One region of the Paenibacillus sp. FSL R5-192 genome, then DNA from elsewhere that is predicted to be linked to it. Evidence: riboswitches for the same ligand, from Rfam matches in the RefSeq annotation. Region 1 holds a riboswitch; each other region holds the start of a gene.
What was found. A riboswitch is a leader RNA that binds a small molecule or an ion and turns the genes downstream of it on or off. The one in region 1 is predicted to bind thiamine pyrophosphate.
Positions count from the first base shown of each region.

Region 2: it holds a riboswitch for thiamine pyrophosphate, as region 1 does, so the genes downstream of both, C161_RS21690 (ABC transporter ATP-binding protein) here and C161_RS23490 (ABC transporter substrate-binding protein) in region 1, are expected to answer to the same signal.
Region 3: it holds a riboswitch for thiamine pyrophosphate, as region 1 does, so the genes downstream of both, thiC (phosphomethylpyrimidine synthase ThiC) here and C161_RS23490 (ABC transporter substrate-binding protein) in region 1, are expected to answer to the same signal.

Region 1 is NZ_ASPR01000047.1:155,628-159,918, forward strand. Features, by position in the region: gene C161_RS23480 (ABC transporter permease) at 1-280, opposite strand, end outside; gene C161_RS23485 (thiamine-binding protein) at 280-570, opposite strand; gene C161_RS23490 (ABC transporter substrate-binding protein) at 795-1,835, opposite strand; TPP riboswitch at 2,142-2,254, opposite strand; gene C161_RS23495 (NAD-dependent epimerase/dehydratase family protein) at 2,399-3,154, opposite strand; gene C161_RS23500 (VOC family protein) at 3,172-3,558, opposite strand; gene C161_RS23505 (hypothetical protein) at 3,733-4,242, shown strand.
Region 2 is NZ_ASPR01000043.1:345,411-349,701, reverse strand. Features, by position in the region: gene C161_RS21700 (ABC transporter substrate-binding protein) at 1-565, opposite strand, end outside; gene C161_RS21695 (ABC transporter permease) at 733-1,560, opposite strand; gene C161_RS21690 (ABC transporter ATP-binding protein) at 1,550-2,314, opposite strand; TPP riboswitch at 2,473-2,575, opposite strand; gene C161_RS21685 (radical SAM/SPASM domain-containing protein) at 2,794-3,669, shown strand; gene C161_RS21680 (pectate lyase) at 4,017-4,291, shown strand, end outside.
Region 3 is NZ_ASPR01000005.1:57,489-61,779, forward strand. Features, by position in the region: gene C161_RS03275 (hypothetical protein) at 1-223, shown strand, start outside; gene thiC (phosphomethylpyrimidine synthase ThiC) at 755-2,539, opposite strand; TPP riboswitch at 2,957-3,070, opposite strand; gene C161_RS03285 (IclR family transcriptional regulator) at 3,220-3,963, opposite strand.

The DNA of each region.
Region 1 (4,291 bases):
GGTACAGGGCTGACTTGAGAAAAGGGACCAAATGCAGCACCATCGCTATCAGTAATCCGACCGCTGTGCCAGCCGCGAATCCAATCAGCGTTAACTGAATGGTTGCGGAAGCGTGCATGCCAAGCCGCTCGGCCTGGGTTGCGGCTTCGCGGGCGATGTCGGACGGTGCAGGCAGCATCCATTTCTCAATATGGAAGAGGGAGACGGCTCCCTGCCATATCGCTATAAAGAGAATAACCGCCACAATGGGCGGCCATACACTCTTGAAATAGGCATGCATTAGCGATACTTCTCCGTCAGGGTATCCATGCTGAAGCCAGTAGGGCTATGGGCGATTTTGATCTGGGAGATGATGCTTGGGCTGCCAGCCTCCACAAGTACCTCGTGCATTTTACGTACAACTTCCAGCAGTTCCTCCAGTTCACCTTCCATCGTTGTGTCGAGCGCATTCACCTGATACTTCAAGCCAGATTGCTGAATAACTTCAATGGCTCGATCAACGTAAGGATAAGAGTTCTCGCCATTTGGCGTTTTCGGGATAACCTGAATACTAAGTAGTGTGCTTGCCATGAGAGATCACGGCTCCTTTCGTGATATATAAAATGAACTAATGACTGTTACACTTGCCACTTCGATGACAGAATAACCTTCCAATCGCTGTTATCCCCAGATTTTTTTGATTCCCTTTCTCTAAAGGGAAAATCCGGTGATAAAGGCGACCGCTTCGCTTTTTCACGTTATTTCTGTCCTCTCCGTCCTCGTGTAAAATTTAAGTTCGTTTTATATGAGAAATTTTATTGGGGTAAGAACTCGTTCGTATATGCCTTGCTCACATCGATCTGTTCATCCAGCAGTTTTTTGCTAAACATCCAGTCGGTGTAGTTCTGCCACACTTCCTGCTTTTGCTCACCCCAGCGTGGGGCGTCATCTGTGTACTTTGGACTAAGCCATTTCTGGCTTGCCAGTACCAAGTCTTTATCCAGATCCGGTACGGCCTTGATCAGAATGTTGGCTGCGTCTTCGGGATGATCAATTGCGTATTGATATCCTTCTGAAGTGGCTTTCAGGAATGCTTTCACCAACTCAGGGTCGTTTTGGATCGTCTGCTCGTTTGTTACTAGTACAGGCGTGTAGTAATCCAATGCATCTGAATAATCCTTCACATATAACATGTCGATCGGTTCCCCGCGCAGTTCGGCTTCAATACCCGTCCAAGCGTAGAAAATCCATGCAAAATCAATGTCTCGTTTCACTGCGGTGAAAAAGTCGGCGTCACCCATGTTAATGTTTTTCACTTTGGATACATCGGCTCCGTCGCCTTCCATAATGGATTGCATCACGGCTTCTTCGACTGGGGAACCCCAACCGCCATAGGTTTTACCTTCAAAATCTTTCGGTGACTTGATATTCCGATCCGCCGGAGCAGCGAAACCAGATGTATTATGCTGAATAACTGCTGCGATGGAGACCAATGGAACACCCTGTGTGCGGGCTTGAGTTACACTCTCCTGATAACTTACGCCAAAAGGCACTTCATTGGAGGCAACCATTGTATCTGCGCCACCGGCACCTGGTTGTACAATCTCCACGTTCAAGCCTTCGGCTTTATAAAAACCTTGATCTACAGCTGCATACAGGCCTGTATGATTCGTATTTGGTGTCCAGTCGAGCACCACTTTAATATCTTTCAGGGCGGCAGTGTCACCTTCGTTGCTGCTTTCCGTATTTGTGTTGCCGTTCTGCCCAGCTGGGGCAGCTTCTTTGCCACCACATGCGGCTACAGTCACCATAAGCACGCACAAGAGCAACAATCCCATCGTTTTACGCCATTTCATCTGTGGTCTCTCCTTCGGTATGTCCGGCCGATTGGCACGGGGTACTCCTTGGCTTCATATCCAATCATCTTGCATAAATCGACAGATTTATACCAGTTGAGATCCGGATGACGTTATTTTTGAACAAGTAAAACGTCCATCGATGTCATTCAAGGAAGCCAGACTGCGCTTAGCGGCAGTTTTTCTTGCAATATCAGGAAGGTGATGCTTCCAAACTTATACTTTCTGATAGTAACAAAAAAAGCGCCCCGTATTCCGGGACGCGTGCAGGCGTTAGAGAGGTGGCGTTCAGCCATAGGGCTGTGCCATTTCGATATACTCCGATTCCTACGCTGGCATGATCCAGATCAGGTCTAAGGGTTAGTATCTTGGTGGGATACACTCTCAGCCGGCCAATTCCGACTCCCCTGGGAAACTATGAAGTTACGGGCATTACTAGGTGTAATTATAGGCCAGCGGGTGGAACGTGTCCAGTCATGAACTGGATAGGGACACGTATAAGTTATCAAACAGGCCGTTATACATATGTATAACAGCCTGTTTGGATGTGTTATTTTCAATAATTATCGTGGGGAATCATATAAGGCAATCTGACTGAGTGCAAAAGCATCGGATTTGGGGTCATAACCTACCTGTTTCTGAGTGTTTTCCAGATTTAATCGTTTAAACCGATTATTCGAGATCCCATGCAGTATGGTGAAGGGTTCCAGATCGGTAGTTGTAATTGCTTTGAACATCAAATCACACAAGTCAGCCGGACTAATATACGCGCTCATATCCCTTGCCTCCAGCACGGGTCCGTCCGGTTGAAAATCATCATATGCACCTATACGTATTGCTACACTTTGTAAACCTTCGGTATACGCAAAATAGGAAGCGAGCGATTCTCCAAAACATTTGCTAACCCCGTACAAATTCCGTGGACGTGTTGGCATGTCCGGATAGACTTGAGCATCAATGGGATACCCCTCAATCGTCTGTGCACTGCTTGCAAGAATGACTCTTCGTACACCTTGGTCTTTAGCTGCACGGAATACATTAAATGTACCTTTGATATTGATGTCCAACAACGATTCATAAAATCCGGCATTCGGGGAAGGATCTCCAGCCAGATGTACAACCACATCCATGCCTTCGCAAGCACGCTGACAGGCTTCGGGGTCTGTCACATCCAGTGTCATGATCTCATGGCTGGTCCCTTGATACGTATGCAGTCTGTCGATATTTAAATCCGTTAGTCGCAGGCGAAATGCTTCTGACAAGTGTTGGGACAAGTCACGTCCAATTTTTCCGGCTGCGCCAGTAATTAAAATGTTCATGAAATCAGCTCCAATTCTTAGCGCTGGAAGAACTCAATCCATTCCTTTTCAGGTCCATGGATGAAGAAATAGCGGTAACCGTTAGGCAATGTGATAATCTCTCCGTCGATAAATTCGGCTTCGGTGGATTGAATGCGTTTGTACTCAGAATCAAGATCATCCACGTGGATCGCAAAATGGTGCACCGTACCTTCAGAAGGTAGCTTGTCGCTGTATCCTTGAATTAACTCAATCTCAGTCTCATTACTTCCATTGAAGCCAAGGAAGGCAAGCTGAATGACGCCGTTGGTATGGGTCACCCGGTCTTTCAATTCAAGACCAACGATCTCCGTGTAGAAACGCAGCGTGGTCTCCAGATCACGAACGGCAATGCCGACGTGGTCAATGCGCTTTTGAAAACTCACAATCAAAAACCTCCTTATGTAGTGAATGTTTCTACCATTTTAAGGGATATCATAGAGCTGTACTACATGGTTGTCAAATCCAATTTTAAATTGGAAAAATCATAACTTTTCACAGAATGTTCACTTATGTGAAGGGTTTCCTCATCTCTATAATTACGAAGGTAAACAGAGAGGATGAGAGAATTGCCAACCAGCAAGAAGGAACAAATTATTTTCGGATTAATGATGTGTATAGGAATGGTCTTGGTCATGATGTTCTTCAATCTATGGCACAGTGGGTTACTCGGCAAGATGTCCCCGCTTGAAATACTGCTTCAATTCATATTATGTTTTGTCATCGCGTTTCTGGTGGAGTCTTTCATTGTTGGCCCTGTGGCGAGAAAGATTGCATTCTCTTTGCCCTTTGACAAGTCCTACAAGATTCTGGGTGTGCTCGTCATTTCATTTTTCATGGTGATTGGCATGGTTCTGATCATGTCCATGTATGGAATGATCTCGGCATATCTCGCTGATCAATTAAGTGGGTCATCCGTACTCCGTACGTATCTCCATACCATTGCTCGTAACTTCAGCCTTGCGCTTCCATATCAGTTGATCGTTCTGGGACCACTCGTCCGATATGTATTCGGTAAGTTCATCAAGGATAACGGGCCCGTAATGCCTGTCGTTAATAAAAGTGTGTGATTTGGTTGACCATAAGTATTTCCTGGGCAATCTTGTGCAAATGAATAGA
Region 2 (4,291 bases), on a different contig from region 1:
TGTCGGGATTGCCGCCATCCTTACTGATCATCGTGCGTACCATCGCTTCGTACAGAGGAATGGAGGAATAACCAACAGTCTTTTCTTCAAGATCTTTGGGTGAACTTACGTTGCCATTCGCTTCGGTCAACAGATGCACAAGCGGGTGCCGAACAACAGCAGCAATGGAACGTACAGGAATGTTCTCGCCACGCGCGAGCAAGATTTGGGGCTGGTAACTTAGGGCCAGATCAATTTTTCCGGCAGCAACAAGTTTGAGCGAATCATTGGTATCCGCAGGCATCTGAATATCGAGATCCAGACCTTGGTCTGCAAAGTATCCTTTTTCCTGAGCCACATAGATGAAGGAGTGTACTGCATTCGGGTACCAGTCGAGCATGATAGACAGTTTATCTTTGGTGTCTGATGCAGGTTCGGTTGCAGACGGATCTGTTTGCTGTGTATTGGTTGCCGAATCTGTTGTTGGCGTATTTTGGCTATTGTCTGTGGTGCTGCATCCGCTAACGATCAGCAAAAGGCTAATGAGTATGATGGGAAGCAGGGAGTATATACCTTTGTTATTCATAAATGAAGTTCCTCATTTCATCGTTTTGATTTGTAGAAAATGGGCAACAGCATGTTAACGATAATGTGACAATGAACTGATTGAAGATGTTGCTGAAATTGTGCATAAGATATGTTTTGTTTTGAAGATTGTAACTACTGTATTTACATCTAATTTCTGTCTAAGTATTATCCAACCTTTCTTTTGCCTCCATGACGATGACGCCGTATGTTAAACCGTTTCTCCAGCCAGGTAATCAGTACAAACAAAACGATCCCAAGCAGGGATAACAGCAAAATGGCGGCAAACATCGCATCCGTGTTCATGTTGCTGGACATACGACGGCTGAAGTACCCTAGACCTTTGCTACCACCGAGCCATTCGCCAATCGTTGCCCCAACCACGCAGTACACCACAGACATCTTTAGCCCCGAGAAAAAAGAGGGAAGTGCCAGCGGAACCTGGAGTTTGCAAAAAATATCCCACTTGCTGGCGCCCATGGTGAGCAACAGTTCACGCTGCTCTGGATCGCCTTGGCGGAGTCCATCGTAGGTACTGACCACAATGGGGAAGAATGCGATTAAAAATACCACGGCGACTTTGCTCCACAACGTGTAACCAAACCACAGGATAAATACGGGGGACAAGGCAATCAACGGTATGGTCTGACTGATCACGATGAAGGGATACAATGCCTTTTCAATCGATCGGTTCATATGCATGCCTGTTGCCAGCGTAATTCCAGTCACTATGGACAAGACAAAACCAACAACAACCTCCATAAAGGTAGCAGGCAGATGGATGGTCAACAGCAGACGGCGATGCTTAACCAGTGAGCTTACGATGGCCGTGGGTGCAGGAATGATGAAGGAGGGCACCCATCCCATACGCACAATCACTTCCCAGATCGCCAGTAATAAGAACATGAGCATAATGAACAGACCATATTGGGAAAACGACCTCGAGAGCCACTTTGAACACCACGTCCAGACGCTAACCTCAGCTCTATCGTGCATGCAATTGTTCCTCCAGTTGTTGCCTCATCTGCACGAGAGCCGGTTCGTAGATCATGTCCGAATGCCTTGGGCGTGGTAAAGGAACCGTCATCTCCTGCAACTGCTGACCTTGCCCTCCTGGAGTTAACAGAATGATACGGTCACTTAACAGCAGGGCTTCTTCGATGTCATGTGTAATGAACATCACGGTTTGGCCAAAGCTCTCCCACAGCTCCAGCAACCAGCGATGCATTTCTCGTTTGGTTAATGCGTCGAGTGCACCGAAGGGTTCATCCAGCAACATGAGCTGCCCGCCTGTAAGCAAGGTACGAAGCAATGCCACCCGCTGCCGCATGCCGCCGGACAATTCATCTGGATAGGCCTGTTCATAACCCGACAGGCCGAACCTTGCCAATCCAGCTAGGATGTTGGCACGTAACTTGTCCTTGTCCTGTCGGCCTGGTGCCAACTCGGAAGGAAGCATGCAGTTCTCCATGACGGTACGCCAGGATAACAGCAGATCTTTCTGCGGCATATAGGCGACTCGTCCGAGCCGTTGTCCGTGCGGTACATCAGCAATATCGATGGTGCCGACGGTTGGCTCATGCAAGCCTGCGAGTAGCTTGAAGAGCGTGCTTTTACCTGACCCGCTGGAGCCAATGAGCGAGACAAATTCTCCTTGTTGGACCTTAAGCGACACATTGGCGAGCACGGGTGAATCCTTTTTTTCAGGAAAAGCGAAGCTAACGTTCTCAATGGTTACATGGTTGTTCATCTGATCCTCACCCCCTTGATGTCAGACTGCTGGAATAACAACGGCATCCTATACTCTGCAAAAGGAACAAAAAAGACCCACCCATTTCCGGAGAAATGAGTGGGTCTGTAAGTTAAATCCGCAATTTATCTTCACATACATGAAAAAAATCCGCTTACTAAAAGGCCGCTCCACTTCCCTCCGCTGGTATGATCCAGATCAGGTTCAAAGGGTCCGAATAATCATATTCGTCTCAGCCGCAAGGCTCCCCTAGTGCAAAAGTTCAAGATATGCAGTTGTCTGTTCAGCATATATCACTCGAACATGAACTGTAAAGAGGCAGCATGATGGAATTCTTGAGATGAACTTGGAGTCAGACCCGAACAACTGAACAATTTACCTGGGCTCCCTAACCCGATATAATAGGGGTGGCGCATATTGGCCGGATCACAAAATGCAGGTGGGATTGTTCTCCCTCCTAGGCAGAATGGGGACCCGAGTTGAAAACGTTCAAAAAAGTATATATTGAGATCACGAGTATCTGCAATCTGGCATGCAGCTTCTGTCCGCAGACACAGCGTGCCAAAGGATTCATTGACCCTGAAGTCTTCAACAATATACTGGATCAAGTTAAACCACACACCAATCATATTTATCTACATGTCAAAGGCGAACCCTTGTTGCATCCCAAAATAGATTTGTTGCTCGATTCCGCACATGAGAAGGGACTCAAGGTGAACATTACAACGAATGGTACACTGCTGCCCAAGACTCAGCATAAATTGCTTGGCAAACCGGCGCTGCGGCAGATGAATTTCTCCCTGCACAGTTTCGATGGGCATGAAGGTTCAACAGACCGTGACGGATACCTGCGTCATATTTTGTCCTTTGTACACGAGGCCGTTAAGCACAATGTCATCATCTCATTTCGGTTGTGGAATCTGACACAGGATAACTTCACAAATGCTCAGATGAATCGAAATCGGGAGACCCTTGAAGTATTGGAACGTGAGTTCAATCTGGATTTCCGCATTGAGGAAAAAGTAGTTCCAGGCAGCGGGGTCAAAATTGCCCCGAATGTATACCTGAATCAGGACCATGAGTTCCAGTGGCCGAGTCTGGATGCACCTGAAGATGACGGCAAAGGCTTCTGCCATGCACTTCGCGGTCAGGCAGCTGTGCTTGTAGATGGAACGGTGGTTCCATGCTGTCTCGATGGCGAGGGTGTGATTAACCTGGGTAATGTGCACGAGAAGTCATTCTCGGAGATTATTGAGGGTGAGCGAGCGAACAATCTGGTATATGGCTTCTCCAAACGCGAAGCTGTAGAAGAGTTGTGTAGAAAGTGCGGTTATCGTCAGAGATTTGGAGCCTGATATTTTATATCAGCAAGCCAGAAGACATTCAAGATCACACATTTGGAGACAAATGTAGTGGTCTTTCTTTGTTATTGGGGATTAAGTGAGGGGTACATACGTTACAAATGAGCATACCAGAGGTTGATATCAGCATATTGCTTGAGAGACCTAGCATGCAAAAAATGCCGATATGACAGGGATTGTACGATGTCATGATATATCTGATCTAATGATTATTCTAGTTACCTTCCTTATTTGGTAGGATTAGGTTGTTGGTCGGACAGAGGTGCACCTCTGGCGAACTTCCAGTACAAGCCCAGGCTGTACATTACCAAAAAACGAGAGAATAAGGGAGGAATAAAGTTATGAAAAAAATGTTGACGTTGTTACTGTCCGCTGGTTTGGTTGCTTCTATATTTGGTGCAGTTCCGGCTGCGGCTGCGCCTACGGTTGTAAATTCAACTATTATTGTTCCAAAGGGCACGACCTATGATGGTCAAGGCAAAACATTTGTAGCTAATCCTTCCACACTTGGCGACGGATCTCAAGCAGAAAATCAGAAGCCAGTCTTCCGTCTGGAGGCAGGGGCCACGCTCAAAAACGTAAACATTGGATCACCAGCTGCTGATGGTGTTCACTG
Region 3 (4,291 bases), on a different contig from region 1:
TGAGTTGATTATGCGTGGAGATCAGCAAGGGTATCTCGAAGCGGTACGAGAAGGCTTACAGCAGATTGCTGAGCAGTACCCGGGTAAAGCGGTAGTGGCGGCCCAACTGTCTATGGCTCCCGCTGCTGCACAGGTTACAATAGATCGCGGTATTCCAATCCATAGCCCTCTGGCATTGCTTGCAACGTATTTGGAGAAGAATTTGGGCCTGGCTCGACAGTAGTAGCGGATTTGGAGTGAAATATTACAATCACTAAAAAGATGTGAAAACTACTATATCGACTCCTTTTGCAAAATAAAAATGCTCTCGAACAAGAGCATTTCAAATGGTATAATCACTTTGTACAGCCAATTTGTGGTGGGAAATAGGCTTGCCTCCAGTGGGAGGTGATCCTATGAACTTCTCTTTTAACGACGTAATCGTGTTCGCGATGTTAATTATTGCGCTCCTGACATACATCGATCGTAAAAAGAAGTGACCCGCCACAGGTTGACGGCCTGACGGGTCACTTCATCTGAACTTGCTGCACTCGGAGGAATACCCACCGCAAATGCTGTGCAGGAGTAGCCATTGGCCTGGCTACTCTTATTGGTGTTTACTTACATTCATTTTATTAAACATCTGCTAGACAATCAACCATAATGCTGATAAAAAGTATCAGGAAGCTGATCAATAAGATGAAGAAGACGACATGATAGCAGTATTCTCACCTTCAAACGATGTCAGACTGCCCAGCTTGCGCTGTACCGGCGCCTAGGACCGTGTCCGATATTCCTCGGCCTTTTCCTGCATCCCGGCAGCTACAGCCTCATTCTCGGACAACCCCTTGTCTGCGGCAAAGGCACGAATGTCCTGCGTGATGCGCATGCTACAGAACTTTGGTCCGCACATGGAGCAGAAATGAGCTTCCTTGGCCCCTTCTGCTGGCAGCGTCTCGTCATGGTAGGATAATGCCCGTTCCGGGTCCAGTGACAGGTTGAACTGGTCCCGCCAACGGAACTCGAAGCGTGCCTTGGACAATGCGTCATCGCGGCGTTGAGCACGCGGATGGCCTTTCGCCAGATCGGCGGCATGAGCTGCGATCTTGTAGGCGATGACCCCTTCCCGCACATCATCCTTGTTGGGCAGGCCCAAATGTTCTTTTGGCGTAACATAACAGAGCATGGACGTGCCGAACCAGCCAATCATGGCTGCCCCAATGGCGGATGTGATGTGATCATATCCTGGCGCAATGTCGGTCGTTAGCGGCCCAAGTGTGTAGAACGGTGCTTCTTTACAGATCTCCATCTGCAAGTCCACATTCTCCTTGATCTTATGCATCGGCACATGACCCGGGCCTTCGATCATCACCTGCACATCATGCTTCCATGCGATCTGCGTCAGTTCCCCAAGCGTGGCCAGTTCCGCCATCTGAGCTTCGTCATTCGCATCGTAGATACTGCCTGGACGAAGTCCATCTCCCAGTGAGAACGCCACATCATACCTTTTCATAATCTCGCAGATTTCTTCAAAATGGGTGTATAAAAAATTCTCCTGATGATGCGCAAGGCACCATGCTGCCATAATGGAACCACCCCGAGACACAATACCTGTCATTCGCTTGGCGGTCATGGGGATATAACGCAGCAGTACACCTGCATGAATCGTAAAGTAGTCCACGCCCTGCTCTGCCTGCTCAATGAGTGTGTCACGGTACAACTCCCAGGTCAGCGCTTCCGCTTCGCCATTCACCTTCTCCAGCGCCTGATACAGCGGCACCGTACCAATCGGCACAGGTGAATTGCGGATAATCCATTCCCGGGTGGTATGAATGTTTTTGCCTGTGGACAGATCCATCACCGTATCCGATCCCCATCGTACCGCCCAGGTCATCTTCTCCACCTCTTCCTCAATGGAAGAAGATACAGCAGAGTTACCTATGTTGGCATTGATCTTCACGTGAAAATGACGACCGATCAACATCGGCTCACTCTCCGGGTGATTGATGTTGGATGGCAGAATGGCCCGTCCACTCGCCAGCTCCTGTCTCACAAATTCCGGCTCCACGCCTTCACGAATGGCGGCGAATTCCATCTCAGCCGTAATGACTCCCTGTCTCGCGTAGTGCATCTGAGTCACGCAGCGTTCTGGCTGTGCCCGCAACGGTTTGCCTCGTAATCCGGGGTACTCTTCAGCGCCAGCTCTCTTCCCTCCAGGCTTTAGTCCGTTATCCTCCGGTTTAACTGTACGGCCTTGGTAAGTTTCGACATCGCCGCGCTCTGTGATCCAACGTGTGCGCAGGGATGGCAGACCTGCACGGATATCCGCATGGAATGCAGGATCGGTCATGGGGCCGCTCGTATCGTAGACACGCAGCGGTTCGTTATGCTCCACCCCTTGGGGAGTATTCGTGTCATGAAGGGCTATCTCACGCTCCGGTACAGCAATGTCCGGCCGTGAGCCCTGAATGTAGACTTTGCGGCTGCCCGGAAAGGGCTGAACCCGTCCGGCCGCCCCTGTTTCCTTTTCCACCTGCTGACCGTTATGTTCCTGTTCCATCGCTTGTTGTCCCGTTTGATTTCCTGTACTCATGTTCACTTGTCTCCTCCTCAGTGTTCGTCGCTTGTTTGGTTGGTTTCATCATTAGCTCGCTTACGTACCTGTCCCAAATCATGCGCAATGCAGAGAAGAAAGAGCGATCCTACACCAGACCAGGGGAGACACTTTTCATGTACAGTTAACAACAGACGGAGGCTGCCACAGATCATCGATCTATAAGACTTCCCTCCTCATCCAAGCCCACTTCCGCAGGTTATCGAAAAAGAAGCCCATAAAATCCGCGCTATATCGCCCGTTCCCTGTATATAAAAAAGCCGGTCCCCGAAGGAACCGACTTTTATGTCCATCACCAATAATGCACCTTCATGCAGCTCCTTAACGGAGCCCTACAAGGGTCACATCATGTGGTGGTTGTGGTCATATCGCCGATTACTTCCCTACGCTGGTATGATCCAGATCAGGTGCAAAGGGTCCGGAATCTCATGCGATTCCGTCTCAGTCCGGACAATTCGGACTCCCCCAGTAACGTTAATAAGTTGCGGCTTACATAAGCCGCCGTTCATATTCAATGAAGCTGGCCCCGTTGGGCCGTCCATTACAGAGTAGCGCAACCGGAACATAAAAACAACCTTTATATTCCAAATCATCAAACTCTATTGGAGAAAAAACTTACATCAACATCAGGATAACATGAGCCCCATTTGCGTAGCAGCATCCTTCAACACAGGTGCGTATTCATGCAATGTCTCCTGCGAGAGTCGACTGACAGGTCCTGAGACCGAGAGCGCAGCTGCAATATTGCCTCTGCGATCCATAATCGGTACAGATACCGCGGCAGCTCCCGGCTCACGTTCCTCATAACTCGTCGCATATCCGTTATCCCGGATATCTCCCATCTGCGCCAAATACACCGCGGGATCAATAAACACCGGCCATTCCGGCCCGTTCATCAGTTCTTCACGATCCTCGTCCGTGGCAAACGCCATCAGGACTTTGCTGGAAGCGCCCACAGACAGCGGGAGTCTAACACCCACTGGAGCGACTCGGCGGATCGCCTGATCACTTTGCACAGCTTGAATCCGTATCCTTTCACTCCCATCACGCAGGTACAGACTCACGGTCTCCCCCAATCGATCTCTCAGTCGCTCCATCGCAGGCAGCAGCAGAATAGCGGGATCATCACTGCGGGACATGTGAGCTGACAGCTCCCAGATTCGGATGCCAAGTCGGTACTTCTCTGTTGCTGCATCGCGGATCACGAACCCTCGATCCTCCAGCGTAGCCATCAAACGATGCACTGTACTTTTGTGCAGGCCAATCTGGCTGGCAATTTCGGTGAGTCCCAGATCACTGCGTGTGGTAAAACATAATAATATATCCAGCGCCCGTTCCACAGCCCGGACGGTTAACTTGCGATCTTCCATGGCATAATGCCCTCCTCATGTTTCATCACATGAAACTTGGTTACATAAATTATATGAGAAACGGTCTCATCTGTAAACCAAAAAGAGCCAAATTCAAAATAGGCCAACGTGTAAATTTTTCCTTTTTATAAGACTTAATCCCCTGTAATTTACACACTAAGGTAATGTTACCCATATATCTTAAGAACTATATAACAATTGCGTAACAAATGCCCTCAATCAATTGACTTTGACTATATTGGAACATACGATAAAGATATATTACATTAAGATATCGCTCTGAAGCAGGCTCTGAAAATCGATGCAATTCTCTTTACATTTCGTTGTT